Regions from separate parts of the Methyloversatilis sp. XJ19-13 genome, predicted to be linked through region 1. Evidence: predicted binding sites of a transcription regulator. Region 1 holds the regulator's gene; each other region holds the start of a gene.
The links. Region 1 encodes sigma-54, which starts transcription at its own class of promoters, with help from an activator protein. Its sites were predicted from a motif close to TGGCACNNTTCCTGCT; they were not measured.
Positions count from the first base shown of each region.

Region 2: a site for sigma-54 is predicted at 1,774-1,789, ahead of NMQ14_RS11870 (transglutaminase family protein). Genes of this name have one in related genera too.
Region 3: a site for sigma-54 is predicted at 4,324-4,339, ahead of NMQ14_RS14870 (CmpA/NrtA family ABC transporter substrate-binding protein). Genes of this name have one in related genera too.
Region 4: a site for sigma-54 is predicted at 5,456-5,471, ahead of flgB (flagellar basal body rod protein FlgB). Genes of this name have one in related genera too.

Region 1 is NZ_JANINH010000003.1:188,342-195,931, reverse strand. Features, by position in the region: gene NMQ14_RS05550 (hypothetical protein) at 1-713, opposite strand, end outside; gene NMQ14_RS05545 (hypothetical protein) at 812-1,498, opposite strand; gene NMQ14_RS05540 (PsiF family protein) at 1,641-1,967, opposite strand; gene hprK (HPr(Ser) kinase/phosphatase) at 2,071-3,006, opposite strand; gene ptsN (PTS IIA-like nitrogen regulatory protein PtsN) at 2,975-3,463, opposite strand; gene hpf (ribosome hibernation-promoting factor, HPF/YfiA family) at 3,585-3,905, opposite strand; gene NMQ14_RS05520 (RNA polymerase factor sigma-54) at 3,969-5,405, opposite strand; gene lptB (LPS export ABC transporter ATP-binding protein) at 5,426-6,166, opposite strand; gene recX (recombination regulator RecX) at 6,159-6,602, opposite strand; gene recA (recombinase RecA) at 6,599-7,590, opposite strand, start outside.
Region 2 is NZ_JANINH010000008.1:8,965-16,554, forward strand. Features, by position in the region: gene NMQ14_RS11865 (universal stress protein) at 1-500, shown strand, start outside; gene NMQ14_RS11870 (transglutaminase family protein) at 781-1,650, opposite strand; gene NMQ14_RS11875 (BON domain-containing protein) at 1,931-2,599, shown strand; gene NMQ14_RS11880 (acetate/propionate family kinase) at 2,747-3,937, shown strand; gene NMQ14_RS11885 (transaldolase) at 4,069-5,160, shown strand; gene NMQ14_RS11890 (phosphoketolase family protein) at 5,157-7,577, shown strand; gene NMQ14_RS11895 (Crp/Fnr family transcriptional regulator) at 7,564-7,590, opposite strand, start outside.
Region 3 is NZ_JANINH010000012.1:50,564-58,153, forward strand. Features, by position in the region: gene NMQ14_RS14840 (ATP-binding protein) at 1-87, shown strand, start outside; gene NMQ14_RS14845 (response regulator transcription factor) at 115-774, opposite strand; gene NMQ14_RS14850 (sirohydrochlorin chelatase) at 866-1,237, shown strand; gene NMQ14_RS14855 (response regulator) at 1,336-2,241, shown strand; gene NMQ14_RS14860 (SpoIIE family protein phosphatase) at 2,238-3,413, shown strand; gene NMQ14_RS14865 (ANTAR domain-containing response regulator) at 3,526-4,107, shown strand; gene NMQ14_RS14870 (CmpA/NrtA family ABC transporter substrate-binding protein) at 4,494-5,795, shown strand; gene ntrB (nitrate ABC transporter permease) at 5,849-6,772, shown strand; gene NMQ14_RS14880 (ABC transporter ATP-binding protein) at 6,794-7,588, shown strand.
Region 4 is NZ_JANINH010000014.1:20,715-28,304, reverse strand. Features, by position in the region: gene NMQ14_RS15840 (flagellar basal body P-ring protein FlgI) at 1-287, opposite strand, end outside; gene NMQ14_RS15835 (flagellar basal body L-ring protein FlgH) at 402-1,100, opposite strand; gene flgG (flagellar basal-body rod protein FlgG) at 1,134-1,916, opposite strand; gene flgF (flagellar basal-body rod protein FlgF) at 1,932-2,672, opposite strand; gene flgE (flagellar hook protein FlgE) at 2,692-3,909, opposite strand; gene NMQ14_RS15815 (flagellar hook assembly protein FlgD) at 3,924-4,601, opposite strand; gene flgC (flagellar basal body rod protein FlgC) at 4,612-5,013, opposite strand; gene flgB (flagellar basal body rod protein FlgB) at 5,034-5,441, opposite strand; gene flgA (flagellar basal body P-ring formation chaperone FlgA) at 5,751-6,443, shown strand; gene flgM (flagellar biosynthesis anti-sigma factor FlgM) at 6,603-6,917, shown strand; gene NMQ14_RS15790 (flagella synthesis protein FlgN) at 6,917-7,411, shown strand; gene NMQ14_RS15785 (flagellar motor protein MotB) at 7,475-7,590, opposite strand, start outside.

The sequences.
Region 1 (7,590 bases):
ATGGAGGTGCCCTTGGCCCCGACTTCCATTTTCTCTTCGGTATAGCCCTGCGCGAGCTGTTCGGTGGTGTTTGCGTCGATGATCTTGTAGCGCATGCCGATGATCCACACGCCGGAGGCGGCGGCGGTCTCGACCGATCCGACCGCTTCGCCCGCGGCGTAGCTGCCGCGGCTGCCGCCGAGAATGCCGATGATGTTGCCGATGGCCCGGCCGCTGATGCCCTCCTTCGCGGCAGCGACCTGCTCGGCCTTCAGGATGTCAAATTTCACGACGTACTTGGTCGTCTTCAGCTTGCCCTTCTGCAGCATCTTGCGCGCCGAGTCGGGGTCGCCCATCGAGTAGGCCAGCTGGAACTCCCCCAGCAGCGGACCGAGATCGGACCGCTCGAGCACCTTGAAATTGGCCTGCGACAGTTCGAGTTCGCCGAAATCGGCGATATTGTTGGACGCGAACTTCTGCGTGAAGGTCGCGTTATTGCTCTTGATCTCTCCCGGCACGACGATGACGGTCGGCCCCTTCTTGTTCTTGTTGCTGTACTCGACAGCCTTGTACATCGCCTTGTCGGCGCTTTCGTTGGCCTTGTCGGAAGTGCTGGTACCGGCCGTCGGCGAAGCGCTCTCGAAGGTCGGTTGTGCGAAAGCCGGCGCCCCGATGCAGGCAAGTGCGACTGCGAGTGCCATCCTGTGGCGCAACATCCCGTGGTTGATAGTCATGACATCCCTTTCATTTGGTCATCCCGATCGATTGCACGCCGGTTCTGCGCCGGCTGGAGATGCTCGGGCCCCAAGGCCCTTGCCCCGGTGTGGACTGCCTATTTTCGTTTTTTCCCGCTGCTCGATGCCGCATTCGCGCAATAGCCGCCCAACAGCGTGTTCACCACGCCGTCGGCCTTTTCTTCCACCAGCGTGCCTGCCATGGCCAGCGTGTCGCTGCCCGAATACGACTCGGCCGATGCCTGGGCATCGGACAGCAACGTACCGTCGGGCTTCATCAGCGCGAAGGCGATCGTCACGTAGACCTCGGGAATGCGGACCACCGGATTCAGCATCGAGCGCGAGGCGATCGTGCCGCGCAGGATCAACTGGGCGCCCATCTTTTTCGAGGCGGCCAGCGCTGCATCGGGATCGTTGCGGAAGTAGGCGTCCACCTCCGCCTGGGCGATGTGGGCGGTGATTTCCTGCTGGGAATAGGTGCGGATGCCCTGCCTGAGCAGGCGCTTGTTGATCGAATTGAAGTGCGGGCTGTAGCGGGCCTGGCTGGCGGTGATGCCCTCGCCGGTGCGCTCGCCCATGACGATCATGATCTTCCTGCGTTTCAGTTCGTCGAGGCAGCCCGCCGGGAGCGACAGCGCGGTATGCGATGCGGCGTTGCGTTCTTCCTCGGCGCGCGCGTCTTTCTCGGCTTCATCGGAAAAACTGAATGCTGCTGCCATCGACGCGGCGGCAAAGAGCGTCACGCCACACAGCAGCCGGATGCCTCCATTGCGATAACGCAGCACGACATACCCCGACAGTCGAACACCGCCGGACTATAGCAAAAGGAAATCGCGCCGCAGCCCCTCCTTGCGGCACGATTCACGGCGGGTTGTTGCATAAGCCACAACCGCCGGTGCCGTGGTTGCGGCACCGGTAACACGGATGTCAGGCCTTGACGCATTCCGCGATGAAGGACTTTCGTTCTTCGCCCTTGAGCGCCTTGTCGGTGGCTTCGGTGCGGCACTGTTTCTTGCGCTCCTTGAGCGCGCTGGCCTCGTCTGCAGTCAGCGTCGGTTTCGCGGCAGAACCCGACGACAGGCAGCCGCTCATGAAGCTGCGGCGTTCGTCACCCTTGAGGGCCTTTTCCTTCGCTTCGGCATTGCAGGCTTTCATCTTCTCCTGCTGAGGCCCCGCGATGGCGGCAGTCGACGAGACAAGCAGCAGGACGGCTGACAGGGCAGTCAGCGCCGGGGACAAGCGGTATGCGGACATGATGTAGCTCCTCACGACAACAATGAATGAATATGCGGATCGACTAGCAAAGGCCAGTCGATCCGCATGATATTCGCATGTCATCGAACAGGGAAGTTCTGTTTCAGCCCTCGTCGCCACCGAGCGCACGACGCTGACGCTCGACGAACTCGAGCGTCGAGTCGATGCCGCGGAAGCGCAGGATCGTGACGCGTACGGCCGCTTCGACCAGCACGGCCAGATTGCGTCCGGCCGCCACCGGTATGACGACCTTGCGTATCTTCACACCGAGGATATCCATCACCTCGTTGTCGAGCGGCATGCGCGTGGCTTCAGGCAGACCGGTCACCTGCTTCTGCAGGTGCACGACCAGCTGCAGCTTCATTTTCCGCCGACAGGCGGTTTCGCCGAATACGGTGCGGATGTTCAGCACGCCCAACCCGCGGACCTCGAGAAAGTCCTTCAGCAGTTCGGGGCAGCGCCCTTCGAGCACGGTGGGTGCGATGCGCGAGATTTCCACGCAGTCATCGGCAACCAGCCCGTGACCGCGCGAAATCAGTTCGAGTGCAAGTTCGCTCTTGCCGACGCCGGAATCACCGGTGATCAGCACCCCCATGCCCAGCACGTCCATCGATACGCCGTGCAATGTGGTCTGGTCGGCCAGTTCGCGCGCGAGATAGGCGCGCACCTGGTCGATGACCGAGGCTGCACTGCGTTGCGTGGTGATCAGGGGAATGCCGTGTTCGGCGCAGCCGGCGCGGATGGTTGCCGGCGGCTGCGCGCCGTCGGCGACGATGAAGGCGGGCGGATGGGCTTCGAGCAGCGCGCCGACGATATCCTCGACCTTGCGCGGACTGACATTCTCGACCCACAGGATTTCCGGCACGCCGATGACCTGGATGCGCCGGATGTGAATGGTATTGAGATGGCCCACCAGATCGGCGGGAGACAGGCCGATCTGGTCGGCAACGATCAGTGTGTTGCCGTCGCCGCACTGCCACTGCAGGCGAAGACGGTCGCGATTGTCCTCAAACAGCCGCGCGACGCTGAGCTTCCGCATGCACCGGTTGCCAGGTGGTGAAAAGAGTGTGGATGGCAGCGGCGTCGGCTGCCTGAAGCAGCTGCTCGCGAAATGTCTTGTCTGCAAACATTTGTGCCAGCTCGGACAATATCTGCAGATGCAGCTCGGTTGCCTGTTCGGGCACCAGCAGCACAAACAGCAGATTGACCGGTCGACCGTCCGGCGCATCGAAGGCGACCGGCGTATCCAGCCGCACGAACCCGCCGATGGCTTCCTTCAGACCCTTGATGCGGCCATGCGGGATTGCAACCCCCTGACCGAGGCCGGTGGAGCCGAGCTTTTCCCGCGCGAACAGGCTGTCGAACACCTGGCTGCGGGCAATACCCTGGTGGTTCTCGAACAGCAGGCCGGCCTGTTCGAACACACGTTTCTTGCTGCTGGCCTCAAGGCCGATACAGACATTCGAAACGGGCAACAGCTTGGCGATGAGCGTCATGTCAGGGGCTACTCCGAACACGCGGCGGGCGCGATCACCGGATTAACGGAAACCGCGCCGTGAAGTTGATTGCACTGCAACAAGACGTAGGATTATACGCTCGTGACAGGCAGCAATCGTGTCATTCTGCCGCTTGGTGCTTGACCGACTCGCGCGTGTGCTCGTTCGATTTTTCCTTGTGTTTGAGCACCTGGCGATCGAGTTTGTCCATCAGGTTGTCAAGGGTGGCGTACATGTCTTCACTTTCCGCTTCGACAAAGATGTCGCGGCCTCGCACGTGCAACGTGACTTCCGCCTTCTGTCGCAACTTTTCGACTGTCAGAATCACGGAAACGCTTGTTACGTGGTCGAAATGGCGGATCACGCGTTCGAGCTTCGACTCGATGTAGTCGCGGATCGGCTGTGTCACTTCAAGATGATGGCCGGTGATGGTGAGGTTCATGCTGCCTCCTGTCGTTGCGGGACGGAATATGCGGGACGATCCGGGCGTTCATCATTGAACGCGTTAGATCGCCTTGCGCACGCTGACCGGCGGGATGTTGAGCGATTCGCGGTATTTGGCGATGGTGCGCCGCGCAACCACGATGCCCTGCTGACCCAGTATTTCCGCGATACGCGAGTCCGACAACGGACGTTTGGCATCCTCGGCACCCACCAACTGGCGGATGAGTGCGCGGATTGCGGTGGCTGAGCAGGCCCCGCCGCTTTCGGTTGCCACATGGCTGCCGAAAAAATATTTCAGTTCGAACAGACCGCGCGTCGTCGCCATGTACTTCTGCGACGTCACGCGGGAAATGGTCGATTCATGCAGTTCGAGCGTCTCTGCGATCTCGCGCAGCGTGAGCGGCCGCATCGCGACTTCGCCGAATTCGAAGAACTGGCGCTGGCGCTCGACGATGGCCTGCGATACACGCAGGATGGTGTCGAAGCGCTGCTGGACATTCTTGATCAGCCACTTGGCCTCCTGCAGCTGGCCGGACAGGCCGCTGCCGCGCTGGCCCTGCAGGATTTCCGCATACAGCCGGTTGATGCGCAGACGCGGCATGGCATCCGGATTGAGCAATGCCGTCCATTGGCCGCGCACCTTGCGCACCACCACATCGGGCACGATGTATCGCGCATCGATCGGCGCAAACTGGGCGCCCGGACGCGGATTGAGCGAACGGATCAGGGTCTGTGCGGCACGCAGCAGTTCTTCGTCGCAACCCACTGCGCGGCGGATCTTGGCGAAGTCGCGTGCGGCCAGCAGATCGATGTGCTGGTCGATGATGACGCGTGCGAGCGTCGACACTTCGTCGGTCGCCAGAAAGTTGAGCTGCATCAGCAGGCATTCGCGCGGGTCACGCGCCGCCACGCCGGGCGGGTCGAAGTTCTGCAACTGGCGCAGCGCGATCGACAGGTCGTCGAGGTCGATATCGGCCTCTTCCGGCAGCAGCTCGACCAGTTCGTCCAGACCCTGGTTCAGGTAGCCGTCATCATCGAGCGCTTCGATCAGCAGGCGGATCAGATAGCGGTCGCGCTCGCTCATCTGCGACAGCGCAAGCTGGCCGCACAGGTGGTCCCTCAGTGATGTGCCTGCCGCCTGCACGTCCTGGTAGTCGCCGTCGTCATCGTCGCCACCACTGCGCGTCCCGTAATTGCCGCCTTCGCCCGACCATTCGTCCATGTCGGCACTGCCCGTGCCCTCCGGGGCACGCTCGTCTGCGCTGGCCTGGGTGCTTTCCTGCGGCGCGTCACGCACCTCGGTCACGCTCTCGGGCGGCGGCTGGAAGCTGGCGGTGGCATCGGGCTCGTCACGCTCGAGCATCGGATTCTCATCGAGGAAACGTTCGATTTCCTGATTGAATTCGATGGTCGACAGCTGCAATAGCCGGATCGACTGTTGCAGCTGCGGTGTCAGCGCAAGATGCTGGGAAAGTTTGAGTTGCAGCGACTGCTTCATGGTGTGCAAATTTCGGCGGGCTACAGGCGGAAATGCTCGCCCAGATAGACCTTCCTGACACTTTCGTTATACACGATTTCGTCCGGCCGGCCGCTCGCCAGCACCTCGCCTTCGTTGATGATGTAAGCCCGGTCACAGATACCCAGCGTTTCCCGCACATTGTGGTCGGTGATCAGCACGCCGATGCCGCGCTCCTTCAGGAAGCGGATGGTTTTCTGGATGTCGATCACTGCAATCGGGTCCACACCGGCGAATGGTTCGTCCAGCAATATGAAGCGCGGCGACGTGGCCAGTGCGCGGGCAATCTCGACACGCCGCCGCTCGCCGCCCGACAGCGCCACGGCCGCGCTCTTGCGAAGGTGGGCAATGCCAAGTTCGCCCAGCAGCTCCTCGAGCCGCTTCGCGCGCACGCCTGCATCCTTCTCATTCAGTTCCAGGATGGCGAGGATGTTTTCCTCGACGTCCAGCTTGCGGAACACCGAATTCTCCTGCGGCAGGTACGACAGGCCCTGATGCGCCCGCCGGTGAATCGGCAAGTGCGTCAGCCGCTCGCCATCGAGGTGGATCTCGCCGCCGTCGGCCGTGACCAAGCCGACGATCATGTAGAAACAGGTCGTCTTGCCGGCACCGTTCGGTCCCAGCAGTCCGATCACTTCGCCGCTGCCAACCTCGAAGGACACATCCTTCACGACCGGGCGCGATTTGTATTTCTTGCGCAGCCGCTCCACCTTGAGCCGGCTGACACTCCGGTTTTCAGTCATCGTCGTCGGGTTGTTCGCGCAGTACCTTGCGTATGCTATCGGCAGAAAAACCGCGCGATTGAAGAAATCTGGCCTGCCGCGCCCAGGCCTTTGCATCCTGCGGCGCGGCATCGAACCTGCGCGCCCATACGGCACGGGCGCGGACCGTTTCATCCTCTTCCAGTGATGCCAACGCGGCACCAGCGTCATCTTCCGGCACACCACGGAGTTTCAGTTCGTGCTGCAGGCGACGCGCACCGAAGCGGGTCGCACGTGACGACACGAATTGTTCCGCAAAACGTGCATCCGAAACGAGGCCACATTCCTCGAAACGGGTCAGCAGAGCCGAGATATCGTCCTGGTTGCCGTCCTCCGACAGTTTTCGAACCAGTTCGGCGCGACTGTGATCACGCCGCGCGAGCAGGCGCAGGGCCTTCTCGCGCAGGCTTGCACTCACGCAGCCTCTTCCCGTCCGGTGACCACGACACTCATTTCCGGCATGCCGCAGGCGACGCGCACCTTGTTCTCGATCTCGCGTGCCATGACCGGATTGGCGCGCAGGAACTCGCGTACGTTGTCCTTGCCCTGGCCGATGCGCTCGGTGCCGTAGGAATACCAGGCGCCCGACTTTTCGACGAACTTGTGCAGCACGCCCAGCTCGATGATTTCGCCTTCGCGCGAAATGCCCTCGCCGTACAGGATGTCGAATTCGGTCTGCTTGAACGGCGGCGCGACCTTGTTCTTCACCACCTTGACGCGGGTCTCCGAGCCAATCACTTCTTCGCCCTTCTTGATCGCGCCGATGCGGCGGATGTCGAGACGGACCGAGGCGTAGAACTTCAGCGCATTGCCGCCCGTGGTGGTTTCCGGGTTGCCGAACATGACGCCGATCTTCATCCGGATCTGGTTGATGAAGATGACCATCGTGTTGGTGCGCTTGATGCTCGCCGTCAGCTTGCGCAGCGCCTGACTCATCAGGCGGGCCTGCAGGCCGGGCAGCGAATCACCCATTTCGCCCTCGATTTCGGCCTTCGGCGTCAGCGCGGCGACCGAGTCGATGACGATCACGTCCACACCGCCGGAACGCACCAGCATGTCGACGATTTCCAGTGCCTGCTCGCCGGTGTCGGGCTGGGAAATCAGCAGGTCGCTGACATTGACGCCGAGCTTGCCGGCGTACTGCACGTCGAGCGCGTGTTCGGCGTCGATGAAGGCCGCCGTGCCGCCGATCTTCTGCATTTCGGCGATGACCTGCAGCGTCAGTGTGGTCTTGCCTGATGATTCCGGACCGTAGATTTCGACCACGCGCCCGCGCGGCAAACCGCCGATTCCGAGCGCGATGTCCAATCCGAGCGAACCGGTCGATACGGCCTGGATGTCGTTTTCGAGCTGGCCGTCGCTCATGCGCATGATCGAGCCCTTGCCGAACTGCTTCTCAATCTGGG
Region 2 (7,590 bases), on a different contig from region 1:
TGGTGATCGGCCGGCGCGGTGAATCTGCCTCATCCCAGGCCACTGCCACGCAGCGCGACCTCGGTCGCAATGTCGAGCGTGTGGTGCGTGCACTGACCCGCCCCATCCTCACCGTCACCGATGCCTTCCGCGCGCCGCAGAAGGTGCTCGTGGCCTACGACGGCGGCGGCGTCACCCGCCGCGGCATCGACATGCTGGCGACCAGTCCGCTGTTGCGCGGGCTGGACGTGCATGTGCTGATGTCCGGTCCGGAACGTCCGGGCGCACCGAAGGACATCGAGCAGGCCTGCGCCACGCTGAGCGCCGGCGGGCTGACCGCGAGTGGCCGCATCATCCCCGGCGACCCGGAACAGGTGATTGCGCAGTACGCGGCCAACGAGGGTATGGACCTGCTGGTGATGGGCGCCTGGAGCCACTCGCCGCTGCGCAGTCTGCTGTTCGGCAGCAAGACGTCCGACCTGCTGCGCTCGGCGCGCCTTCCGGTGCTGCTGTTGCGCTGATCAAGCCGGAGTGGGCACCGGCGCCGCGGGCGGCGAGCAGTGGAGTTTTTTTGGGAGCGGCGATCCACTGCCGGCCCTGCGGGCGGCGAGCAGTGCTCGCCGAAACCCCCGCTCCGCCCTCGCCGCGATCTGCACTTTGCACAACGACCATCGCGGCACTGATCGCGGCGGGGACGCCGCTCCCACAGCCCATCCCACAGCCCATCCCACAGCCGATAGCCCCGACACTGCGCCGACTCCGCGGTGGCGTCCGGGGCGCGGCGCGTGCCCCGGTTTGTGCTCAGCGGATGCCGTCGGTCGACAGCGCTTCGCGGCAGTGCTGCGGCAACACCATGTTGCGCGACGGGTCGTCGATGGCGGTGGCGCGGATGAACGGGGCTTGCGACAGCACGCCGCCGAAGATCGTGGCGAAGGCGACGTCGGCGGCGTCGCGCCCGGTGCCCAGGCGTACCAGGCCCATCGGGATGGCGGTGCCGGACGGATCGAAGATGTACCAGCGGTCGCCCAGATACACCTCGACGTAGGCGTGGAAGTCCGGCGGGCCGAGTACCGGGTCGGCGCCGTAGTCAGTGCCGGTCACGAAGCGCGCCGGAATGTTGATGGCGCGGCACAGCGCGATCATCAGGTGAGCGAAATCGCGGCAGATGCCGACGCGCTCGATCACGGTGTCGACGGCGGAGGTGCTCGAATTCGAGCTGTTCGACGTGAAGGCGACGTGGCTCAGCACCCAGTCGCGGATCGCCTGCACCCGGCTGTGACCTTGCCACATGGTGCCGAACTCGCGCGTGGCAAGCCGGATCAAGCGGTCGGACTGGCAGTAGCGGCTCGGGTAGATGTAGCCCATGACTTCGGGCGGCAGGCGGTGCACCGGCACTTCGGCCAGTTGCGCCGGCTCGGCCCAGTGATGCACCAGATCGACCGTCGCCTGGTACGAAACGGTGAGCGGTCCGGGCTCGGCGCGCAGCCGCATGTAGCGGTTGCCGGTCAGCGGATCGACGTGGATGTGCGGCTCGATCGGCTGACTCAGCGTCAGGACTTCGCCCGACACGGTCTGGCTGGCGGTTTGCGCGACATGGATGTTGAAGACGAAGTCGGCGCCCTGGAAGTCGATCTGGTAGTTCAGTTCAATCTGCAATTCGATGCGGATCATGGTGCGGGCTCCGCGGGGTAGGGTCGCGTGCGCGACCCGGGAGGTTGTCGGAAAGGGTTGCCGGAAAGGGTGGAACGCGGCGATTTGCCGGCAGCGGATATGTCACAGCACCGCCAGGAGCGAAGCATGACGCGTGCCACTGCAGGATTCAGTGCGCTGGCGAACAGTGCCCTTGATGACACGGGCACTTCCGCCCCGGCCGGCTATGCGTGCCGGCGTACATACACCGGCCCGTTCCCGGCCCACACTCCTCGTTTGCCCAACGAGGAAAGACAACAACATGAACACCAGGAACATGAAGACCGATGCGCAACTGCTGGCCGATGTGCAGGCCGAACTGAAATGGGACCCGTCGATCAAGGCTGATGACGTGAGCGTGAAGGTCAAGGACGGCGTCGTGACGCTGGGCGGCCACACGGCGACCTTTGCCGACAAGTGGCACGCCGGGTGCGCCGCTCAGCGCGTGTCTGGCGTGGCGTCGCTGGTGTCCGCCATCAAGGTCGAACTGGCAAAGGGTGAAGGCCGCGATGACACCGAAGTCGCACGCAACGCCGAGATTGCGCTGTACTGGATGGCCGGTCTGCCGAAGGGTTCGGTCAAGGTCAAGGTCGACAACGGGATGATGACGCTGCACGGCGATGTCGTCTGGGCATACCAGATCGACGCCGCCAACGCAGCCGTGAGCCGCCTGCAGGGCGTGACCGACGTCAGCAACAAACTGGTGCTGACGCCGCGTTCGTGCAACGCCACGGTGCAGTCGGACATCGCCGCCGCACTGAAGCGTTGCGCAACGGCCGGTGCCAAGCCGATCGACGTCGCCGTAACGGGTTCGCAGGCCACGCTGACCGGTCAGGTGTCGAGCGCCCCGGAACGCGATCTGGCGCGGCGCGCCGCGTGGAGCGCAGTCGGCGTGAACAAGGTGGTCGACCACATCACCATCGCCGCCTGAGCCGCATGAAGCCGCTGCGCCCGGCGGCTTCATGAGGCAGCGCCCCATGGCTGTCCGGTCCGGTCTCTCGTTGAAGGCGCAGCCCCCGCACGATGTCGGGGCCTGCGCTTTCGTCATGTCCGCTGATCCACCGCATCGCGGGTCACCTTGAAAACATCCTTGCTGGTCATCAACGCCGGTTCATCGAGCATCCGCTTCGCGCAGTTCGACCTGGCTTGCGGCGCGCAGCCTGTTCGCGGCATGCAGGGCCACATCGAAGGTCTGGGTCGCACGCCGCAACTGGTCGTCAATGACCGACAGGGCGGCTGCGTGACGCAGCGTGCGCTCCAGCCGACCGGCAATCCGGTGGCCGACCACGCCAGCGCGCTGGCGGCACTGTTCGACTGCATCGCCGGACCCGAATGGCCGGACGGACCGCATGCGGTTGCGCATCGCATCGTGCATGGCGGACCGGCCTTCGCGCGTCCCATGCGCGTCACGCCCGATGTGCTGGCGCAGTTGCAGCAATTCGTGCCGCTGGCACCGCTGCACCAGCCGCACGGCCTGGCCGCGCTGCGCGTTGCAGCGGCACGCTGGCCCGACGTGCCGCAGATCGCCTGCTTCGACACCGCCTTCCACGCCACCCGGTCGCCTGTCGAGCAGGCCTATGCACTGCCGCAGCCGCTGCGGGATGCCGGCGTCCGGCGCTACGGGTTTCACGGCCTCTCGTACGACCACATCGCCGGCGTACTGCCGCTGCATCTGGGGGCACTGGCCAGCGGGCGCGTCGTGGTGGCGCACCTGGGCAACGGTGCCAGCCTGTGTGCGATGCGCGGCCGCAGGAGCGTGGCGACCACCATGGGCATGACGCCGCTCGACGGCCTGGTGATGGGCACGCGCTGCGGACGCATCGATCCGGGCGCCGTGCTGCATCTGATACGCGGGCTGGGCATGACGCCGGATGAGGTCCAGATCCTGCTGTACGAGCACTCGGGACTGCTGGGCACCTCCGGCATTTCAGGCGACATGAGGGTGCTCGAAGCCAGCTCCGAGCCGGCGGCCCGTTTCGCCATCGATCTGTATGTCCATGCGATCACGCGCGAGCTGGGCAGCATGGTCGCGCTGCTCGGCGGCCTCGATGCACTGGTGTTCACCGCCGGCGTCGGCGAGCACAGTGCGCAGATCCGCGAACGCGTGTGCCGCGACGCGGCCTGGCTCGGCATCGAGCTGTCGGCCGGCGCCAACGACGCGGGCGAGACGCGCATCAGCACGCCGCGCAGTCGCGCATCGGCCTGGGTCATTCCAACCAACGAGGCGCGGCTGATCGCCCAGCAGGCCGCCGCACTGCTGGAGATCTGAATCCCGCGCAGCGCGTCGATGCGGGTGCGTCAGCGCACAGACCGTCCGGCGCCACCCGCGCACGCTGCACCGGACGAGTGCTGCCGGGGACATCTGACCCGGCAGGCGGAAGTGATCCAAGGGGAGCCTGCATGACGGCACTACAGCACGTGCGCGACGCCGGCCAGAGTCTCTGGCTGGACAGCATCAGCCGCAGCCTGATCGATGACGGTCGGCTGGCGCGCTATATCGACCAGTACGCCATCACCGGACTGACGTCGAATCCGGCCATCTTCGACGCCGCACTGGGTGAGGGCGGCGCCTACGACGAAGACATCCGCGCCGGTACGCGCGACGGTCTGTCCGGCGAAGCATTGTTCGCCGGTCTGGCGCTGGCCGACCTCAGGCGTGCGGCGGCGCTGCTGCGCCCCTGCTTCGACGCCAGCGGTCATGCCGACGGCTGGGTATCGATGGAGGTGTCTCCGCTGCTCGCGGCCGACAGTGCGGCCACCGTCGCCGCGGCGCGGCAGATCCATGCCGATGCCGCGTGCGCCAACCTGCTGGTGAAGATTCCGGGTACGCCGGAAGGCTTGCAGGCGATCGAGCACACCGTATTCGCCGGCATTCCGGTCAACGTGACGCTGCTGTTTTCGCGTGAGCAGTATCTGGCCGCCAATGACGCCTGCCTGCGCGGCATCGAGCGGCGCATTGCGGCCGGGCTCGATCCGAAGGTCGCCACCGTGGCATCGCTGTTCGTCAGCCGCTGGGATGTGGCGGCCAACAGCGTGATTTCGGTGTCGCTGCAGAACCGGCTCGGCATTGCGGTTGCCCGCCAGGTGTGGCGCAGCAGCGTCGCCACGCAGGGGTCGCCGCGCTGGCAGGCGGCGCTGGCGGGCGGTGCCCTGCCGCAGCGCCTGCTATGGGCGAGCACCGGCAGCAAGGATCCGGCCGTGTCCGACACCCTGTATGTCGACGCGCTGATCGCCCGCGGCAGCATCAACACCTTGCCCGAAGCCACCTTGCTGGCGTTCGCCGATCACGGCCGGCCGCAGCCCGTCATGCCGGATGACGGCGGCGACTGCGACGCGGTGATCGCGCGCATCGATGCCGCAGGTGTGAAGGTCGCATTGCTGGCAGACCGACTGCAGCGCGATGGCGTGGGGGCGTTCGCCAAGGCGTGGCGGCAATTGCTCAAGCGCATCGAAAGCCGCAGCCATCTCACGCCCCGGGTGGCCGTATCGTGACCGCCGCGCTGTTGCACCGCGCACCGCGCGAGGAAATGCTGGTCCGCATGAATGCCTGGTGGCGTGCCGCCAACTACCTGTCGGTCGGGCAGATCTATCTGCGTGCCAACCCGCTGCTCGAGCTGCCGCTGACGCGCGACCACATCAAGCCGCGACTTCTCGGCCACTGGGGCACCACGCCCGGGCTGAATTTTCTTTACGTGCATCTGAACCGGCTGATCAAGGAGCACGACCTCGACCTGATCAACATCATCGGTCCGGGGCACGGCGGGCCGGCGCTGGTCGCGTCGACCTATATGGAAGGCTCGTACAGCGAAACCTGGCCGGCGATCACGCAGGACCGCGCCGGCATGCAGGCGCTGTTCCGCCAGTTTTCGTGGCCGGGCGGCATTCCCAGTCATGTCGCGCCGGAAACGCCCGGTTCGATCCATGAGGGCGGCGAGCTGGGTTATTCGCTGGCGCACGCCTATGGCGCGGCATTCGACAATCCCGGGCTGATCGTCGCCTGCGTCATCGGCGATGGCGAGGCGGAAACCGGCGCGCTGGCCGCGAGCTGGCACTCCAACAAATTCCTGAATCCGGCGCGCGATGGCGCCGTGCTGCCCATCCTGCACCTGAATGGCTACAAGATCGCCAATCCGGCGGTGCTGGCACGCATCGGTCGTGATGAACTGGCCGAACTGCTGCGCGGCTACGGTTACACGCCGCACTTTGTGTCTGGCGACGACCCGATGACGATGCACCGCCAGATGGCGGAAACGCTGGACGCCATGCTGGCGGACATTCGCGCCATCCAGAGCGCCGCGCGCGCCGTCGATGCCCCGGTGCCGCCGCCGCGACCGCGCTGGCCGGTGCTGGTCTTCGAGTCGCCCAAGGGCTGGACCGGTCCGGCCGAGGTTGACGGCCTGCCGGTCGAAGGGACCTGGCGCGCGCATCAGGTGCCGATCGCCGATTTCAGCAAGCCGGAACACGTTCGCCAACTCGAAGACTGGCTGCGCAGCTACCGGCCGGAAGAACTGTTCGATCACACCGGCACGTTGTTCCGTGAGATTGCCAGCCTTGCGCCGTCCGGCGCGCGTCGCATGGGCGCCAACCCGCATGCCAACGGCGGCCTGCTGCGGCTGCCTCTGCGCATGCCGCCCTGGCGCGACTTCGCCGTCGTACTGCAAGCGCCCGGCGCGGTCCAGGCCAGCGCCACCCGCGTACTGGGCAGCTTTCTCGCCGAAGTGATGACCATGAATCTGTCGGCGCGCAACTTCCGCGTGTTCGGGCCGGACGAAACCGCGTCGAACCGCCTGGGCGCGGTGATCGGCGTGACAGGCAAGACCTGGATGGCAGAGCGCGAAGCGGTCGATGTCGACCTGTCGGCCGATGGCCGGGTGATGGACGTGCTGAGCGAACACCTGTGCGAAGGCTGGCTGGAAGGCTATCTGCTGACCGGCCGCCACGGCCTGTTCTCGTGCTACGAAGCGTTCATCCACATCATCGATTCGATGTTCAACCAGCACGCCAAGTGGTTGAAGGTGTGCAACGAAATTCCGTGGCGAGCGCCGATCGCCTCCCTCAACTATCTGCTGACGTCGCACGTGTGGCGGCAGGACCACAACGGCTTTTCGCATCAGGACCCGGGCTTCATCGATCACGTCGCGAACAAAAACCCGGACGTCGTGCGCATCTACCTCGCACCCGATGCCAACTGCCTGCTGTCGATCGCCGATCACTGCCTGCGCAGCTGCAATCAGGTCAATCTGATGATTGCCGGCAAGCAGCCGGAATGGCAGTGGCTCGACGCCGAAGCCGCTGCGCTGCACTGCGCTGTCGGCGCCGGCATCTGGCACTGGGCAGGCACCGAGCACGGCGACGCGTCGCTGGAACCCGATGTGGTGATGGCCTGCGCGGGCGACGTGCCGACGCTGGAAACGCTCGCCGCCGTGATGCTGCTGCGCGAATACGTGCCCGGCATCCGCATCCGCGTCGTCAACGTGGTCGATCTGATGGCGCTGCAGCCGGCGTCCGAACATCCGCACGGCCTCAGCGACACGGCGTTCGACACACTCTTCACCTGCGATGCGCCCATCGTGTTCGCCTTCCACGGCTATCCGTGGCTGATCCACCGTCTGACCTACCGGCGAACCAACCACAGCAAGCTGCACGTGCGCGGTTACAAGGAAGAGGGCACGACGACGACACCGTTCGACATGGTGGTGCTGAACCACATGGACCGCTACCAGCTCGCGCTCGACGCGATCTGCCGCATTCCGCGGCTGGCCGATCAGGTGGACGAGGCCAGGGCAAGGCATCGCGCCAGCGTTGCCGCCCACAAGGCGTGGATAACCGAGCACGGCGAAGACCTGCCGGACATCCGCAACTGGCGCTGGCTGGCCGCGCCGCCCGATGTTCCGCTCAGGTTGCCTTGAGGGCCGGCAGCAG
Region 3 (7,590 bases), on a different contig from region 1:
CCGCTGGTCGCCAAACCGGTGCGCCCGGTCGTGCTCGATGCAGTGATCGGCGGCATGCTGGACGCGGCGGAAGATCCCGGCCCCTGATCGGCTGCGTTCAGGGCGCCGCCGGGTTCAATCCCTGGCTGGCCGTCGCGGCAACTTCACACCCATTTTTGACAGTGCGAACACCGCCTGCGTGCGGTTGCGTACGTCAAGCAGGCGCAGGATGGCTGAAATATGCGTCTTGCAGGTGCCGTCGGAAATGCCGAGTTCGCGGCAGATCAGCTTGTTCGGCATGCCTTCGATCATCAGTGTCAGCACTTCGATCTGACGCGGCGTCATGCCGATGTCGGCCAGGTCCTGGATATGCGCCTGCGGTGGATGGTCAACGCCATGGTCGTCCAGCACCTGATGCGGCACATAGATGCCGCCCTTCATCACGAGCTGCAGCGCGCTGACCAGTATCGCCGTGTTAGAGCTTTTGGAGATGAAACCCATGGCGCCCTGGTCAATCGCACGGGTGATGGTGTCACGGTCGTCCTGGGCCGAAATCACCACCACCGGCACGTCCGGAAACTCCTGGCGCAGTTCGGTCAGCAACGAGGTCCCCCCGGCGTCCGGTAGATTGAGGTCCAGCAGCACGAGATCCGGCCGCAGACCGCTGCGCAGCATGGACAATGCGCGGGACGCAAGCAGTGCGCACCGGATGTCCGGCTCGCTGTCCATGCCTGTCAGTACGCTGCGCAGCCCTTCCACAACCAGGGGCTGGTCTTCGATGATCATGACCTGCATGCACAGTCCCGCCGCAATGAGATGGCGCGAGTGTACCCGCGGCGCATCACCGGCGCTTGATCGTAAGCATATAAATGGAAAGGGATTAACCTTGAATCACGGCTTGATACTGTTCGGACACGGCTCGCGCGATCCGGAATGGGCGCGCCCGCTGCGCGAGGTGGCGGCACGTCTGGCCGGTGCGCCGTCGGCGCCGCGCGTCGAACTCGCCTTCCTCGAATTCCTCGAACCCACGCTCGATCAGGCCTGCGACCGGCTGGTCGCGGATGGCGTGACGCGCATCGCCGTGGTGCCGATGTTCATCGCACAGAGCGGGCATGTGCGGCGTGACCTGCCGGCTCAGGTCGAAGCCGCACGCGCGCGCCATCCGTCGCTGCTCATAGAACTGGCCACGGCAGTGGGCGAGGACGCACGCGTGCAGCAGGTGATGGCCGAGGTGGCTCTGGCTGCCCTGACCGGTTGACGGGGTTCAAGACTCGGCGCAACACGCCGTTAGCACTGCCAGAGGTCGGGTGCCATCAGGTTTGACGGGATTCCGGCCGCAGACTTCCGGAGCCTTGCATGCCCAGTGTGACAGCGAAAGTACGGGTGCTCGTCGTCGATGACGAACCCTTCAACCTCGAAATCATCCGGGAATATCTGGACGCACCCGGATTGGAGCTGACCATGGCTCACGACGGTGTCGAAGCATGGGCACTGCTCGAAGATGCCGAGCGCGAATTCGACCTGCTGGTGCTGGACCGCATGATGCCGCGCCTGGACGGTATGGAAGTGCTGCGCCGCGTGCAGCGCACGCCGCGCCTGCGGGGTATGCCGGTCATATTGCAGACAGCCGCCGCGACGCCGGACCAGGTACGCGAAGGGCTCGAAGCGGGCGCGCGCTATTACCTCACCAAGCCGTACGAGCCGGACGCACTGCTTGCCATCGTCAAGTCTGCACTCGACGAAGTACGTCGCACGCGCGAATTCCAGTTGCAGGTCGAAGACATGCGCCGCGCCATGTGCGTGCTCACCCGCGCGGAGTTCGAGTTCGCCACGCTTCAGCAAGCGACCGAGTTGTCGACGCTGGCGTCGCTGGCGGCGCCGCAACCGGAAAACATCGTGATGGGCCTGAGCGAGCTGCTGATCAATGCGGTCGAGCACGGCAATCTGGGCATCACCTACGCCGAAAAGTCGCGCCTGCGTCTGGAAGACCGCTGGCAGGAAGAGGTCGAGCGCCGCCTTTTGTTGCCGCAGAACGCGGGCAAGCGGGCGCGCCTGACGGTCGAACGTTCGGCAACGGAAGTGCGCTTCACGGTCAGCGATGAAGGTCGGGGTTTCGACTACACGCGTTATCTCGACTTCGATCCGGAGCGCGCCTTCGATCCGAACGGCCGTGGCATCGCAATGGCGCGCCAACTTTCTTTCACGCGGCTCGAATACAGCGGGTCCGGCAATGTGGTCAGCGCAGCGGTGGACGTGCAATGAGCATTACGCAAGTCACTGCGGAAGGCCTGGCGCCAATCGTCGATCAGCAGCCCGTGAGACCGATGACGGTGCTGGTCGTTGATGACACCCTGATCGGCCGCGCAACGGTCAGTGCGCTGGTGCGTCGGCTCGGCTATCGCTGCATCGAGGCGACGGACGGCGCCGCTGCGCTGCAGGTCTTTCGCAGCGTTCGCCCCGACATCGTGCTGATGGACGTCGTCATGCCCGGCATGGATGGCCTGCAGGCCACGCGGGAACTGCGTCGCCTGTGTGCCGGTACCTGGCTGCCCATCCTGCTGCTGTCGGCGCGTGCCGACGATGAAGACATGATTGCCGGCCTGGCGGCGGGTGCCGACGACTACCTGAGCAAGCCGATCCGGCGTGCGATCCTTGCGGCCAAGCTGGCTGGCTGCGCGCGTCAGCTGGCACTGCAGGCCGACATGAACAACTACCGCGCCGAGCAGGAAGCGGAGATCGAATTTGCGCGTTCCGTCATTGATCGCCAGGTAAAGGGCAAGACTGTCGCCGACTCGCGGGTACGCTATTCGGTGACTCCCACGACGCAGTTCTCAGGCGACATCGTTGCCGTGTCGCGCTCTCATTCCGGTGCGCTGTACACGCTGCTGGCCGACGCCACCGGTCACGGACTGGCAGCAGCGATCAGTGTGCTGCCGGTGCTGCAGGTGTTTTTCGGCATGGCGGCGAAGAACCTGTCGCTCGGCCTGATGGCGGGTGAAATCAACCGGCATCTGATGTCGTCGCTGCCGGTCGGCCGCTTTGTCGCGGCCAGTATGCTCAGGCTGGGAGATGGCTTCGGCGAACTGTGGGTCGGCGGCACGCCGGACGTCCTGTGGCTGAACAAGCAGGGCGTGGTGAAAGAGCGTTTCGGGTCAGCCAACCTGCCGCTGGGCATCGATGCCGACGATCCGGTCAATGTACCGCCGCGCCATTTCCGCTGGACCCCGGGCGACCAGCTCGTGCTGTGTTCGGACGGACTGCTCGAGGCGCAGTCACCCGGCGGCGAGGCGTTCGGCAACCATCGCATCGAAGCGGTATTGCGCGACACCCTGCCCACGCAACGCCACGATGCGGTGCGCAAGGCGCTCGACATGCATCTGGACGGGGCATCGGCGCACGACGACGTATCGCTGATGGTGATCAATCTGGAATGAAATCCGCGCCGGACGGCGCATGCGCCTGGATACGACCGACCGCGTCGGCCGCTCAGGCGCGTTGGCACAGCGATTGCATGCCAGGGTCAACCCGAATCCCGAATCCCGCTCCATGGCTGTCCTCAATGTTCTGGTGGTCGATGAATCGCGCAAGCGCGCAGCGGAAATCTGTGCCGGGCTCGCCTGCGCCGGTTATCAGGTGGCCGCGGTCCTGTCGAGCGCCTACGATCTGCATCTCAAGGTCGAAGAGCTCAAGCCCGATGTCATCCTGATCCAGACCGATTCGCCCTCGCGCGACACGCTGGAACACATGGCCGCGATGGACCGCGAGAAGCCGCGTCCGGTCATCGTGTTCGCCAACGAATCGGACAGCAAGACCATCCGTCGGGCCATGAAGGCCGGCGTGTCGGCCTATGTGGTCGACGGGCTGGAAGCCAAGCGCATCAAGCCCATCATCGATGTGGCGCTGGCGCAGTTCGAGGAACACCAGGAACTGCGGCGCGCGCGCGACGAGGCGCGGCAGAAGCTGTCCGACCGCATCACCATCGACCGTGCCAAGGGCGTGCTGATGAAGCTGCGCGGCATTGACGAAGACGCCGCGTACCACACGCTGCGCAAGCTGGCGATGGAGCGCGGCAAGACCATCGCAGCCGTATCCGAAGACCTGCTCGCGACCGCCCGACTGCTTGGCTGATCCTGCGCCGGTCACATCCGCCGCTGCACCGGCTGTCGGCGGCTCCCTGTCCCGACTTTTGCCGGCGTCGCTGCCGATCACCGCTGTTCGTCGTGGTGCGCGGCGTCGGGCTGTTGCACCGCACAAGTGCAGCCTGATAAGGCAGCGCGCGCAGTACCGTCAGTCTGAACATGCAAAACCTTTGAAAAACAGCTGGATGGATGCGGTGAAGCACACTGGCACGCTGCATGCTAAGAGATGTTCAAGGCGCAACAACGACGTTGCGGCCAGCGAGGCTCGAAAGCCTCCGACAGGGACAGGGGCGTCCATCCGGCTCGGCTTTCACCGCTGCGGATGTACGCCCCTTTTTCATTCTGGAACCGAAACATGAACCGACGGAGAACACGATGGCTGACCATCCGAAACAGGCAGACAGCGCGCAGGCCCCAAGCAACATCGAAACCACAGACAAGCGTCGCAGCTTCCTCAGGCAGGGCGTGGCACTCGGCGCAGGAGCAGCGCTCATGAGCATGGTGCCGCCCGGCGTGCGTTCGGGAGCATGGGCTGCCGGTTCGGACGCACCCGAGAAGAAGGAAGTGCGCATCGGCTTCATTCCGCTGACCGATTGTTCGAGCGTCGTGATGGCGGCGGTGGAGAAGTTCGACGAAAAGTACGGCATAAAGATCATCCCGTCCAAGGAGGCATCGTGGGCGGCGGTGCGCGACAAGCTGGTCAACGGCGAACTCGATGCAGCGCACGTGCTCTACGGCCTCGTATATGGCGTGCATCTGGGCATCGGTGGCCCGAAGAAGGACATGGCCGTGCTGATGAGCCTTAACAACAACGGCCAGGCCATCACGCTCGCCAACAAGCTGAAGGATCAGGGCGTCACCGATGGCACCAGCCTGAAGAAGCTGCTGACCAGCAAGCCGGGCGACTACACATTCGCGCAGACCTTCCCGACCGGCACCCATGCCATGTGGCTGTATTACTGGCTGGCCGCGCACGACATCAATCCGATGAAGGATGTCAAGGTCATCACCGTTCCGCCACCGCAGATGGTCGCCAACATGCGTGTCGGCAACATGGACGGTTTCTGCGTCGGCGAGCCGTGGAACAACCGCGCCATCATCGACAAGATCGGCTTCACGTCGGTGACGACGCAGGACATCTGGACAGATCATCCGGAGAAGGTGCTCGGCACCACCGCCGAATGGGTCAGCAAGTACCCGAACACGGCGCGCGCCATGACGGCCGCGGTCCTCGAAGCGGGCAAGTGGATTGACGCCTCGCTCGCCAATCGGCGCAAGACGGCAGAAGTCGTGGCAACCAAGTCCTACATCAACACCGACATGGATGTCATCCTGGAACGCATGTTGGGTCGCTATTCGAACGGCCTGGGCAAGAGCTGGGATGACAAGAACGCGATGAAGTTCTTCAACGACGGCGCGGTGAATTTCCCCTACCTGTCGGACGGCATGTGGTTCCTGACCCAGCACAAGCGCTGGGGCCTGCTGAAAAGCGACCCGGACTATCTGGCCGTTGCCAAGGCGATCAATCGCATCGACATCTACAAGCAGGCCGCGACGGCCGCCGGCGCGCCGCTGCCCAAGAGCGACATGCGTTCGCACAAGCTGATCGACGGTGTCACCTGGGACGGCAAGGACCCGCAGAAGTATGCAGGCAGCTTCAAGGTCAACGCCGCTTGATGGTTCGGACGCGGGGTTCGCCCCGCGTCCTCCGGTACCGAAAGGAGTCAATCATGAGTGCAGCAATCATTACCAGTGACAAGGTGGTTCCGATGACTTCGGGCTCCGCCGCCGCGCCAGTGCGCGCCGCGAACGAAGCCGTGCCGGTCGCGCCTCCCGTTGTGGCCGCAGCGCCGCGCGAGCCGCGCACGCCGATGTCGGAAATCCTGCTGAGCATTTTCAAGGCGGTGTTTCCGCCGATCGCCGGCATGGTGTTGCTGATCGCCGTGTGGGCGCTGCTGGCGGGCTCCGGCGGCAGCATCCCCGGGCCGCTGCCGGTGTGGGAAGCGGCCAAGGTGCTGTTCGCCGACCCGTTCTACAACAACGGGCCGAACGATCTGGGCATCGGCTGGAACGTGCTGTCGTCACTGCAGCGCGTCGGCATCGGCTTCGGCTTCGCCGCCCTGATCGGCATTCCGCTGGGCTTCATCATCGGCCGCTTCGCCTTCATGAACGCCATGCTCGATCCGATCATTTCCCTGCTGCGTCCGGTCAGCCCGCTCGCCTGGCTGCCGATCGGTCTGCTGGTGTTCAAGCAGGCCGATCCGGCTGCGACGTGGACCATCTTCATCTGCTCGATCTGGCCGATGATCATCAACACTGCGGTGGGCGTTCAGCGCGTGCCGCAGGACTACATGAACGTGGCGCGCGTGCTCGATCTGAGCGAATGGAAGATCGTCACGAAGATCCTGTTCCCGTCGGTGCTGCCGTACATGCTGACCGGCATCCGCCTGTCCATCGGCACCGCCTGGCTGGTCATCGTCGCCGCCGAAATGCTGACCGGCGGCGTGGGTATCGGCTTCTGGGTGTGGGACGAATGGAACAACCTGAAGGTCGAGCACATCATCATCGCCATCTTCGTCATCGGCATCGTCGGCCTGCTGCTCGAACAGTGCCTGCTGCTGCTCGCCCGCCGTTTCTCGTACGGCAACAGCTGATCGCGGATTCAGGAGATTCCCATGAGCAAAGTCATCGTCAAGGTGGAAAACGCCGGCATGTCCTTCGATACCAAGAAAGGCAAGTTCGTCGCACTGCGCGACATCGACCTCACCATCGCCGAGGGCGAATTCGTCACGCTGATCGGCCACTCCGGCTGTGGCAAGTCGACGCTGCTGAACTTGATCGCCGGGCTCACGCTGCCGACCAGCGGCAACCTGTTCTGCGACGGTCGCGAAATCGCCGGCCCGGGCCCGGAACGCGCCGTCGTGTTCCAGAACCACTCGCTGCTGCCCTGGCTGACCTGCCGCGAAAACGTGCTGCTGGCGGTCGAGCGCGTGTTCGGCAAGAAGGAAGGCAAGGGCAAGCTGAAGGCGCGCGCCGAGGCGGCGCTCGAAATGGTGCATATGGACCACGCGCTGGACAAGCTGCCGCATGAAATTTCCGGCGGCATGAAGCAGCGCGTCGGCATCGCCCGCGCCTTCGCGATGGAGCCGAAGATCCTGCTGATGGACGAGCCCTTCGGCGCGCTCGACGCACTGACGCGCGCCAGCCTGCAGGACGAGCTGAACGGTGTCATGGAAAAGACCGGTGCGACCGTCGTCATGGTGACGCACGACGTCGATGAGGCGGTGCTGCTGTCCGACCGCATCGTCATGATGACCAACGGCCCGGCGGCCACCATCGGCGAAATCCTCGAAGTGAAGCTGGCCCGTCCGCGCGACCGGTTGAAACTGGCGCATGACCACGACTTCGTCGAGTACCGCGCCGCGCTGCTGGAATTCCTGTATCAGAAGCAGGTGAAGAAGGCGGCCTGACC
Region 4 (7,590 bases), on a different contig from region 1:
GGCGGCAGATTGGCGGTGACCATCACGGCAGCCACGTTCTTCAGCTGAAGGTTCTGGCCCGGCGGCAGCGTCACGCCCAGATTACCCAGCATGTTGATCACGCTCTGCACGGTGAACGGGGTCTGGGTGGTCTGGTCACCCGAACCATCCAGACCCACGACCAGGCCGTAGCCGATCAGCTGGTTGTTGCGAACGCCGGCCAGCGTCGCGAGGTCCTTGATCCGCTCGGCGTGCGCAGGCGCAACCGAAAGCAGTGCAAGCAGCAGAAAAATCGATATCCGTTTCATGACAGTTCGCCCTCCGGGCGTTGCTTCCTGGGCAGCGTGACAACTCTTTATACGGCGCACGTGCCGCTTTCAATCACCGGAAAAGACGGCAAATCCCGCATCACGCAGATCGCTTTACAGTGGCATGAAGGTCAGGAAGAAGCGCGCCAGCCAGCCCATGACCTGCGCTTCGTCGATGTAGCCATTGGCACGGTACTCGATGCGTGCATCGGCCACCTGGGTCGACTGAACGGTATTCGCGCCGGAAATCTGGGTCGCATTGACGACACCCGAGAAGCGGATGAACTCGTTGCCCTGGTTGATCGCAACCTGCTTTTCGCCGGACACCACCAGGTTGCCGTTCGGCAGCACTTCAATCACCGTGACCGTGATGGTGCCGGTGAAGTTGTTGTCGGCCGACGACGCACCCTTTCCGGAGAAGGCGTTGGCGCTGTTGGCGGCCACCGTTGCGCCCTGCAGGCTCTTGCCCGGCAGTCCTGCGATGGTCGGCACGCCCATTTCGATATCCTGCGTGCGGTCTGCCGTACTGGCCGACTTCTTCGCCGCCTGGGTACGTTCGCTGATGTTGATGACCAGCGTATCGCCGACGTAGCGCGCGCGGCGATCCTCGAACAGCGGACGGGCACCGCCGGTCGGCTGGAAAATGGCACCGGCGTTCTGCACGAAGTCCGGTTTGGGCGCCGGCCGCGCGGTCATCGGCTGAAGCACTGCGGTGGGCGGCGTGTTGACGCAGCCGGCCAGCATGATCGCAACCAGCAGCACGGTGACGAAACCGGCGGCGCGGGCAATCTGCTGGATGCGTTCGTTGTTCATGAAAGATTCTCCACGGGTCATTTGCACGACCGATCAGAGCTGGGTCAGCCGGGCGAGCATTTCGTCCGAGGTCTGGATCGCGCGCGAATTGATTTCGTATGCCCGCTGGGTCTGGATCATCTGCACCAGTTCCTCGACCACATTCACGTTCGATGTCTCGACGAAGCCCTGATTCAGCAGGCCCGCGCCGTTGGTGCCCGGGGTATTGGGTGTCGGCGTGCCGCTCGATGCGGTTTCGACATAGAGGTTTTCCCCGACGCTCTGCAGACCGCCGGTATTGACGAAGGTAGCCAGCTGCAACTGACCGATCTGGGTCGGCGCAGCCTGGCCGGCCTGCAAGGCGCTGACCACACCGTCGCGACCGATCGTCAGCGACACCGTATCCGGCGGAATCGTGACCTGCGGCTGCACCGGAAATCCGCTCGACGTGACCATCACGCCCTGCGCATCCTTCTGGAAGGAGCCGTCACGGGTATAGGCCAGCGTGCCGTCCGGCATCTGGATCTGGAAGAAGCCCTCGCCCTGCACAGCGACATCGAGCGAATTGCTGGTCTGCTGCAGATTGCCCTGGGTCTGGATGCGCTGGGTGGCCACCGGGCGCACGCCGGTGCCGATCTGCAGGCCGGAAGGAATGGTGTTCTGCTGCGTGTTCAGCGCGCCGGGCTGCCGCATCGTCTGGTACAGCAGGTCCTCGAACACGGCGCGCGCGCGTTTGAAACCGTTGGTGCTGACGTTGGCAAGGTTGTTGGTGATGACATCGAGCTGGGTCTGATGTGCATCCATGCCGGTGCGGGCTATCCACAGCGAGCGGATCATGGTCGTGTTCTCCGGTTATCGGTTGGACAGCAGCTGGGTCGCCGCCTGATCATCGCGCTCTGCCGTGGTGAGCATGCGCGTCTGCATTTCGAACTGGCGCGACAGCGAAATCATCGCCACCACCTGGTCCACCACGTTCACATTGCTGCCTTCGAGAAAGCCCGCAGCGACACGCACGTTCTGTGCCTGCGGCACCGGACCCGGCGTGGTGACGCGGAACAGACCGTCATCGCCGCGCTTGATCGTGTTCTCAGGCGGATCGACCAGCTTGAGCCGGCCGATCTGATTGACCTGATTGACGCCGCCGGTGCGCTGTACGGCGGACAAGGTACCGTCGGCGCCGATGGTGACCTCGGTGTCCGGCGGCACGGTGATCGGGCCGGTCTCACCCTGCACCGGGATCCCGTTGTGGTTCTGCAGCACACCGGTCGGGCTGATCTGCAGGTGGCCATTGCGCGTGTAGGCCTCGGTTCCGTCAGGCATGGCCAGCGCGAACCAGCCACTGCCCTTGACGGCGACGTCGTAGGCGCCACCGGTCTGCTGCAGCGGGCCGGGCGTGAAGTCGTTCTTGACGCTGGCATCCACCACGAACGCGCGCGACGCAAACGCTTCGGTCTGCACCGGCACGGCGCGCAGCCGGTGCTCTTCGGCGCGATAGCCGGTACTCGACGCGTTCGCGAGATTCTGCGCGACTGACGCCTGACGCTCCAGCGTCCATTTCGCGCCGCTCATCGCGGTATAGATCATGCGGTCCATGGTGTGTCCTCAGCGGCGGTCAGCGCAGGTTGACGAGGGTCTGCATGATCTGGTCCTGCGTCTTGATCGACTGCGCATTGGCCTGATAGGCGCGCTGCTGCGTGATCATGTTCACCAGTTCGGCGGTGAGATCGACGTTCGAGTCTTCCACCGCGGCGGGCTGCAGGCCGCCACGGTTGCCTGAGCCCGGCGCTCCGATGGCAGGCGGACCGGAGAAGGACGTTTCTGCCCAGCCATTGCTGCCGAGTTGGGTCATGCCGTCCGGATTCTGGAATGTCGCCATGACGACCTGGCCCAGATTGCGCGACTGCCCGTTGGTGTAGCGCCCCTGCAGCACGCCTTCCGGCGACACGCTGATACCGGACAGGCGGCCGGAGGCGAAGCCGTCCTGCGCCACGGCGTTGACGCTGAAGGCGGAGCCGAACTGGGTCGAACCGGTCAGGTCGAGATCGAACGCCAGAGGACTGGTTGCACCGGTGGTTATGGCGAAAGACTGAGGCAGCGTGGTCGGACCGACAAGCCCGCCATTGGAATTGAAGGTGACAGCCGTGGCCGCGGTCGGCGCGCCGCCATCTAGCGACGTGTGCATGTTCCACTGGTTCGGCGTCGCGGTCTTCACGAAGTACAGCGACATGATGTGCGAGTTGCCCAACGAGTCATACGACGTTAGCGAAGTCGAGTAGGAGAAGCTGGTGGTGTCGGTCGGCGAGAACACGGGATTGACCGGCACGGACAGACGCGAGTCGAGGTTGACCGCGAGGTCGGCTTCGACCGTGGAACGTGGCTCGCCGCCGCTCAGTGCGGTGTCGATACGCAGATCGATCGGCGCCGTCACGACGATGTTGTCGTCGGCATCGACGCCGTAACCTGTCAGGCGGTAGCCCGTGGCATTCACGATGTAGCCGTTCTTGTCCACTGAGAACTGACCGTTGCGTGTGTAAAGCACGGAACCGTTGTCGCTCATGCGGAAGAAGCCGTCGCCATTGATCGCAAGGTCGAGCGGATTGCTCGTCACGGTGATGTTGCCCTGACTGAACTGCTGGGCAACACCATTTACCGTGGCGCCGATGCCGATCTGCGATTTTCCGCCACCACCGAGGGTCGATGCATACAGGTCAGAAAACTGGGCGGTGGATTGCTTGAAGCCCACGGTGGTCGAATTCGCCACGTTGTTGCTGATGGCGTCGAGCGCCTTGGACGCGATGTTCAGTCCGGAAAGTCCTTGCTGAAAGGCCATGATTCAACTCCCGATCAGTAGATCTGCTTGATGTCGTTCATCGAGACCAGCGACTGCTGGCCTACATTCAGGCGGGTCTGGCCGCCGCTGCGCTCCACGCTTTGCACCACGGCAAGTTCGAGCGGCGTGGTGACCAGCTTCTGCGTGCCCTGGATAGCGCTCACAGTGAAGGAGTACTTGCCATCCTCAGCAACTGCCGTGCCAGCCATGTCGGTACCGTCCCAGACGAACTGCGTGATGCCTGCGTCGCGTGCGTCCAGATTGATTTCCTTCACCAGCACGCCATTGGCACCCTTGACCGATACCGTGACGCGATCGGCCGGCGACGTCAGCTCGATGCCGCCCATCGACTTTCCGTTTACCAGTTCCAGCGCCGATCCTTCGACCAGAACCGCATGGCCGACCAGCGCCGCGGCCTGCAGATGCTGCGAATCGGCAGAACTGCTGGTGAGCTTTTCCAGCGTGCTGTTGAGCTTGCTGATGCCATCCACCGTGCTGATCTGGGCCAGCTGAGAGGTGACCTGTGCGTTGTCCATCGGATTGAGCGGATCCTGCATCTTGAGCTGCGTCGTCAGCAGCATCAGGAAGCGGTTCTGGGCCGCGTCGATTTCCGAAGTCGCCTTGGTCTGCGTCGTGTTCAGCGAGCTGTAGATGTCTGCCGCCGAGGTATTGCCGGTCGAATTGACTGCCATGACGATTCCCTTACTGTCCGATGGAGAGGGTCTTGAGCATCAGCTGCTTCGCGGTATTCATCATTTCCGCGTTGGTCTGATACGAGCGGGAGGCGGAAATCATGTTCACCATCTCTTCCACCACGTTGACGTTGGGCATCTGTACATAACCCTCCTTGTTCGCCGCCGGATTGGTCGGGTCGTAGGTGGTGCGCAACGGCGCTGCGCTTTCGACGATCTGCGTCACGCGCACGCCATTGGCTTCGCCGCCTTCGCTGATCGGACGCACTTCGAACACCACCTGCTTGGCGCGATAGGGCTGGCCATTGGCCGAGGTCACCGAATCCGCATTGGCCAGGTTGCTGGACACCGTGTTCAGGCGAACCGACTGGGCGGTGAGCGCGGAACCTGCGATGCCGAATACGTTGAACATGTTTCCCATGATCAGTCTCCTTACTGGCCTTGTATGGCGTTCTGCATCGTGCGCAGGCGACCGTTGATGAAGGTGAGCAGCGCCTCGTACTGCACGGTGTTCTCGGCGAAGGCGGCACGCTCGACGTCCATGTCCACCGTGTTGCCGTCGAGGCTGGACTGCGTTTCGGTGCGGTACTTCAGCGAAGCGTCCATCGACGCGTCACCCTTGGCTTCGATATGCCGCGCCGACGTGCGCGCAAGCTCGACCGGGCCACCGAGACGTCCACCCATCGCGGCTTCCAGCGCGCCGCGAAAATCGACGTCGCGCGCCTTGAAGTGCGGTGTATCGGCGTTGGCGATGTTGGCGGCCAGCGTTTGCTGGCGGGACGCCCGCACGCCGAGGGCGGCTTGCGGAAGGTCGAGCAGTTTGTCGAGAGGGTTCGGCATGATGGGTATCCCATTGCAGCTATCGTGCCAGCCACTCTATGACCCGATTGCCGGTCTGGATCGGCAAAAAAGGACGGTTGCTGCCCCGCCTTTCAAGGCTATCTGCCGCCCGGAAGCGGCAAACCTTGCCGCTTCCGGGCTCCGTGAATCGCCGCAAACCCAATGCTGGAAAGGGTTTTAGGGCCGGCAAGCCCGGATTGCGGCAACGACCGGTCGACAAACCGGAACAAGGCGGTGCTTTCCGCCCTATTTGCGTCATCGCAACGCAGGCTCGGGTGGTGCAATGGAAACCTTGCCAAGGAGCCCGCCATGATCCGTCGTCTGCTGATCCCCTCATTTATTGCCCTGTGCAGCGCCGCACTGGCCGCGCCGCCCGTGGCGCCGGCCAGTGACCAGCTGCGGCTTGCAGTGGGCGACTTCCTGCAGCAGCAGACGGCCGGGTTGCCGGGTCAGGCCAGTTTCGAGGTGGGGCAGATAGACGCACGGCTGGCGCTGGAAAGCTGCGCCGCTCACGAGGTATTCCTGCCGACCGGCAGCCGCGCGTGGGGTCGCGTGCAGGTCGGTGTGCGCTGCATTGCCGGCGCCGGCTGGACGATCTACGTGCCGGCGCGGGTCAAGGTCAGCGGCGACTATCTGGTCGCTGCGCGCGCGCTCGGTCGCGGCCAGATCATTGCCGACGGAGATTTCGGCTTCATGCGCGGCGAGCTGACCGAACTGCCACCCAATATGGTCAGTGATCCGCAGCAGGTGATCGGCCAGACGGTCAATGCCGCCATTGGCGCAGGCCAGCCGCTGCGCGCAGACTGGCTGCGCGCTCCGGTCGCGGTGCAGCAGGGCCAGCAGGTGAAACTGTTCGCGCGCGGTAACGGATTTGCGATCAGTCACGACGGCCGCGCGCTTGCCAGCGCACAGCAGGGCCAGATGGTGCAGGTGCGCACCGGGCGCGGCCAGGTCGTCAGCGGCGTCGCGCGCCCGGGCGGTCAGGTGGAGGTTGTCTATTGAGACAATCCGCCCGACACCAACAGGTCGGTCGCCACCGGCCCCGCCGCTTGGTATATTCATGAGCCTGCCGCCGTGTAGGACGGCTCCCTACAAAAAGTCCTAAAGTTTTGTAGCGGTGCCGTCGTAATACGAGTCGAACGTCTTATGAAAGGGTTCATCGTGAAAATCGACGGAACTGGAAAACCGCTTGCACCGACGGCAACTTCGGCTACCAAGAGCAGTTCGGCGAACAATTCGACGACTGCAACTTCATCTGCCGCCGCACCCGGCGCGCAGGTCGACATTTCGGGCACGTCCTCGCGACTGCGAGAACTTGAAGCGTCTGTCGCCAATGTACCGGTGGTCGACAGCGCACGCGTCGACGAGATCAAGCAGGCCATCGCAGATGGCCGCTTCAAGGTCAATGCGGACCGCGTGGCCGACAGCCTGATCGAAAGTGTGCGTCAGATGTTGAACACACGCCCGGCAGCCTGATGGCCGCAACCGAGCCGGCTGCTCAGACCGCAGCCAGGTTGGCCGCACTGATGACCGAGGAAGCGGTGACCTTGCGCACCGCCCTTGGCCATTTGCACGCCGAACGCCGCGCACTCGAAGCGGGCGAAGTCGATACGCTCGCCGTGCTTGCCGCCCGCAAATCCGAAGCGTATGGACGCTTGGCGCAACTGGGTGACGCACGGACTGCGCTGCTGGCCCGCGCCGGCAGCAAGCCGGGGTGTGACGACATCGAAGCGCTGTTCCAGAGCGCTCCCGACTGGGCTGCGTGCAGGCAGCCCTTCACGGAACTTGTTGCGCTTGCCCGGGAAGCCCACGACCTGAATCAGGCCAACGGCGTGCTCATCCGCGCGCAGATGAAGTCCAGCCAGCAGGCGCTTGCGGTGCTGATGTCGGCATCGGAACAGGCATCGACTTATGGGCCGGACGGCCAGTCGATGGCGCGCAGCACCAGCCGTTCGCTCGGTAGCGCCTGATTTTCTCGCGTAACAGACTGCGCCCGCGGCGATGGCCTGCGGGCTTTGGCGTTTCCGTTCCGGCTAGAGCTTCGGGAAACTCGATCCCAGGCTGCCTTCCGGTACATCGGCCGGCCCCGAAGGCGTCTGACCCGGCGCGGTGACGCGATCAGTAGAGTAGGTTTCGATGCGGATCGACA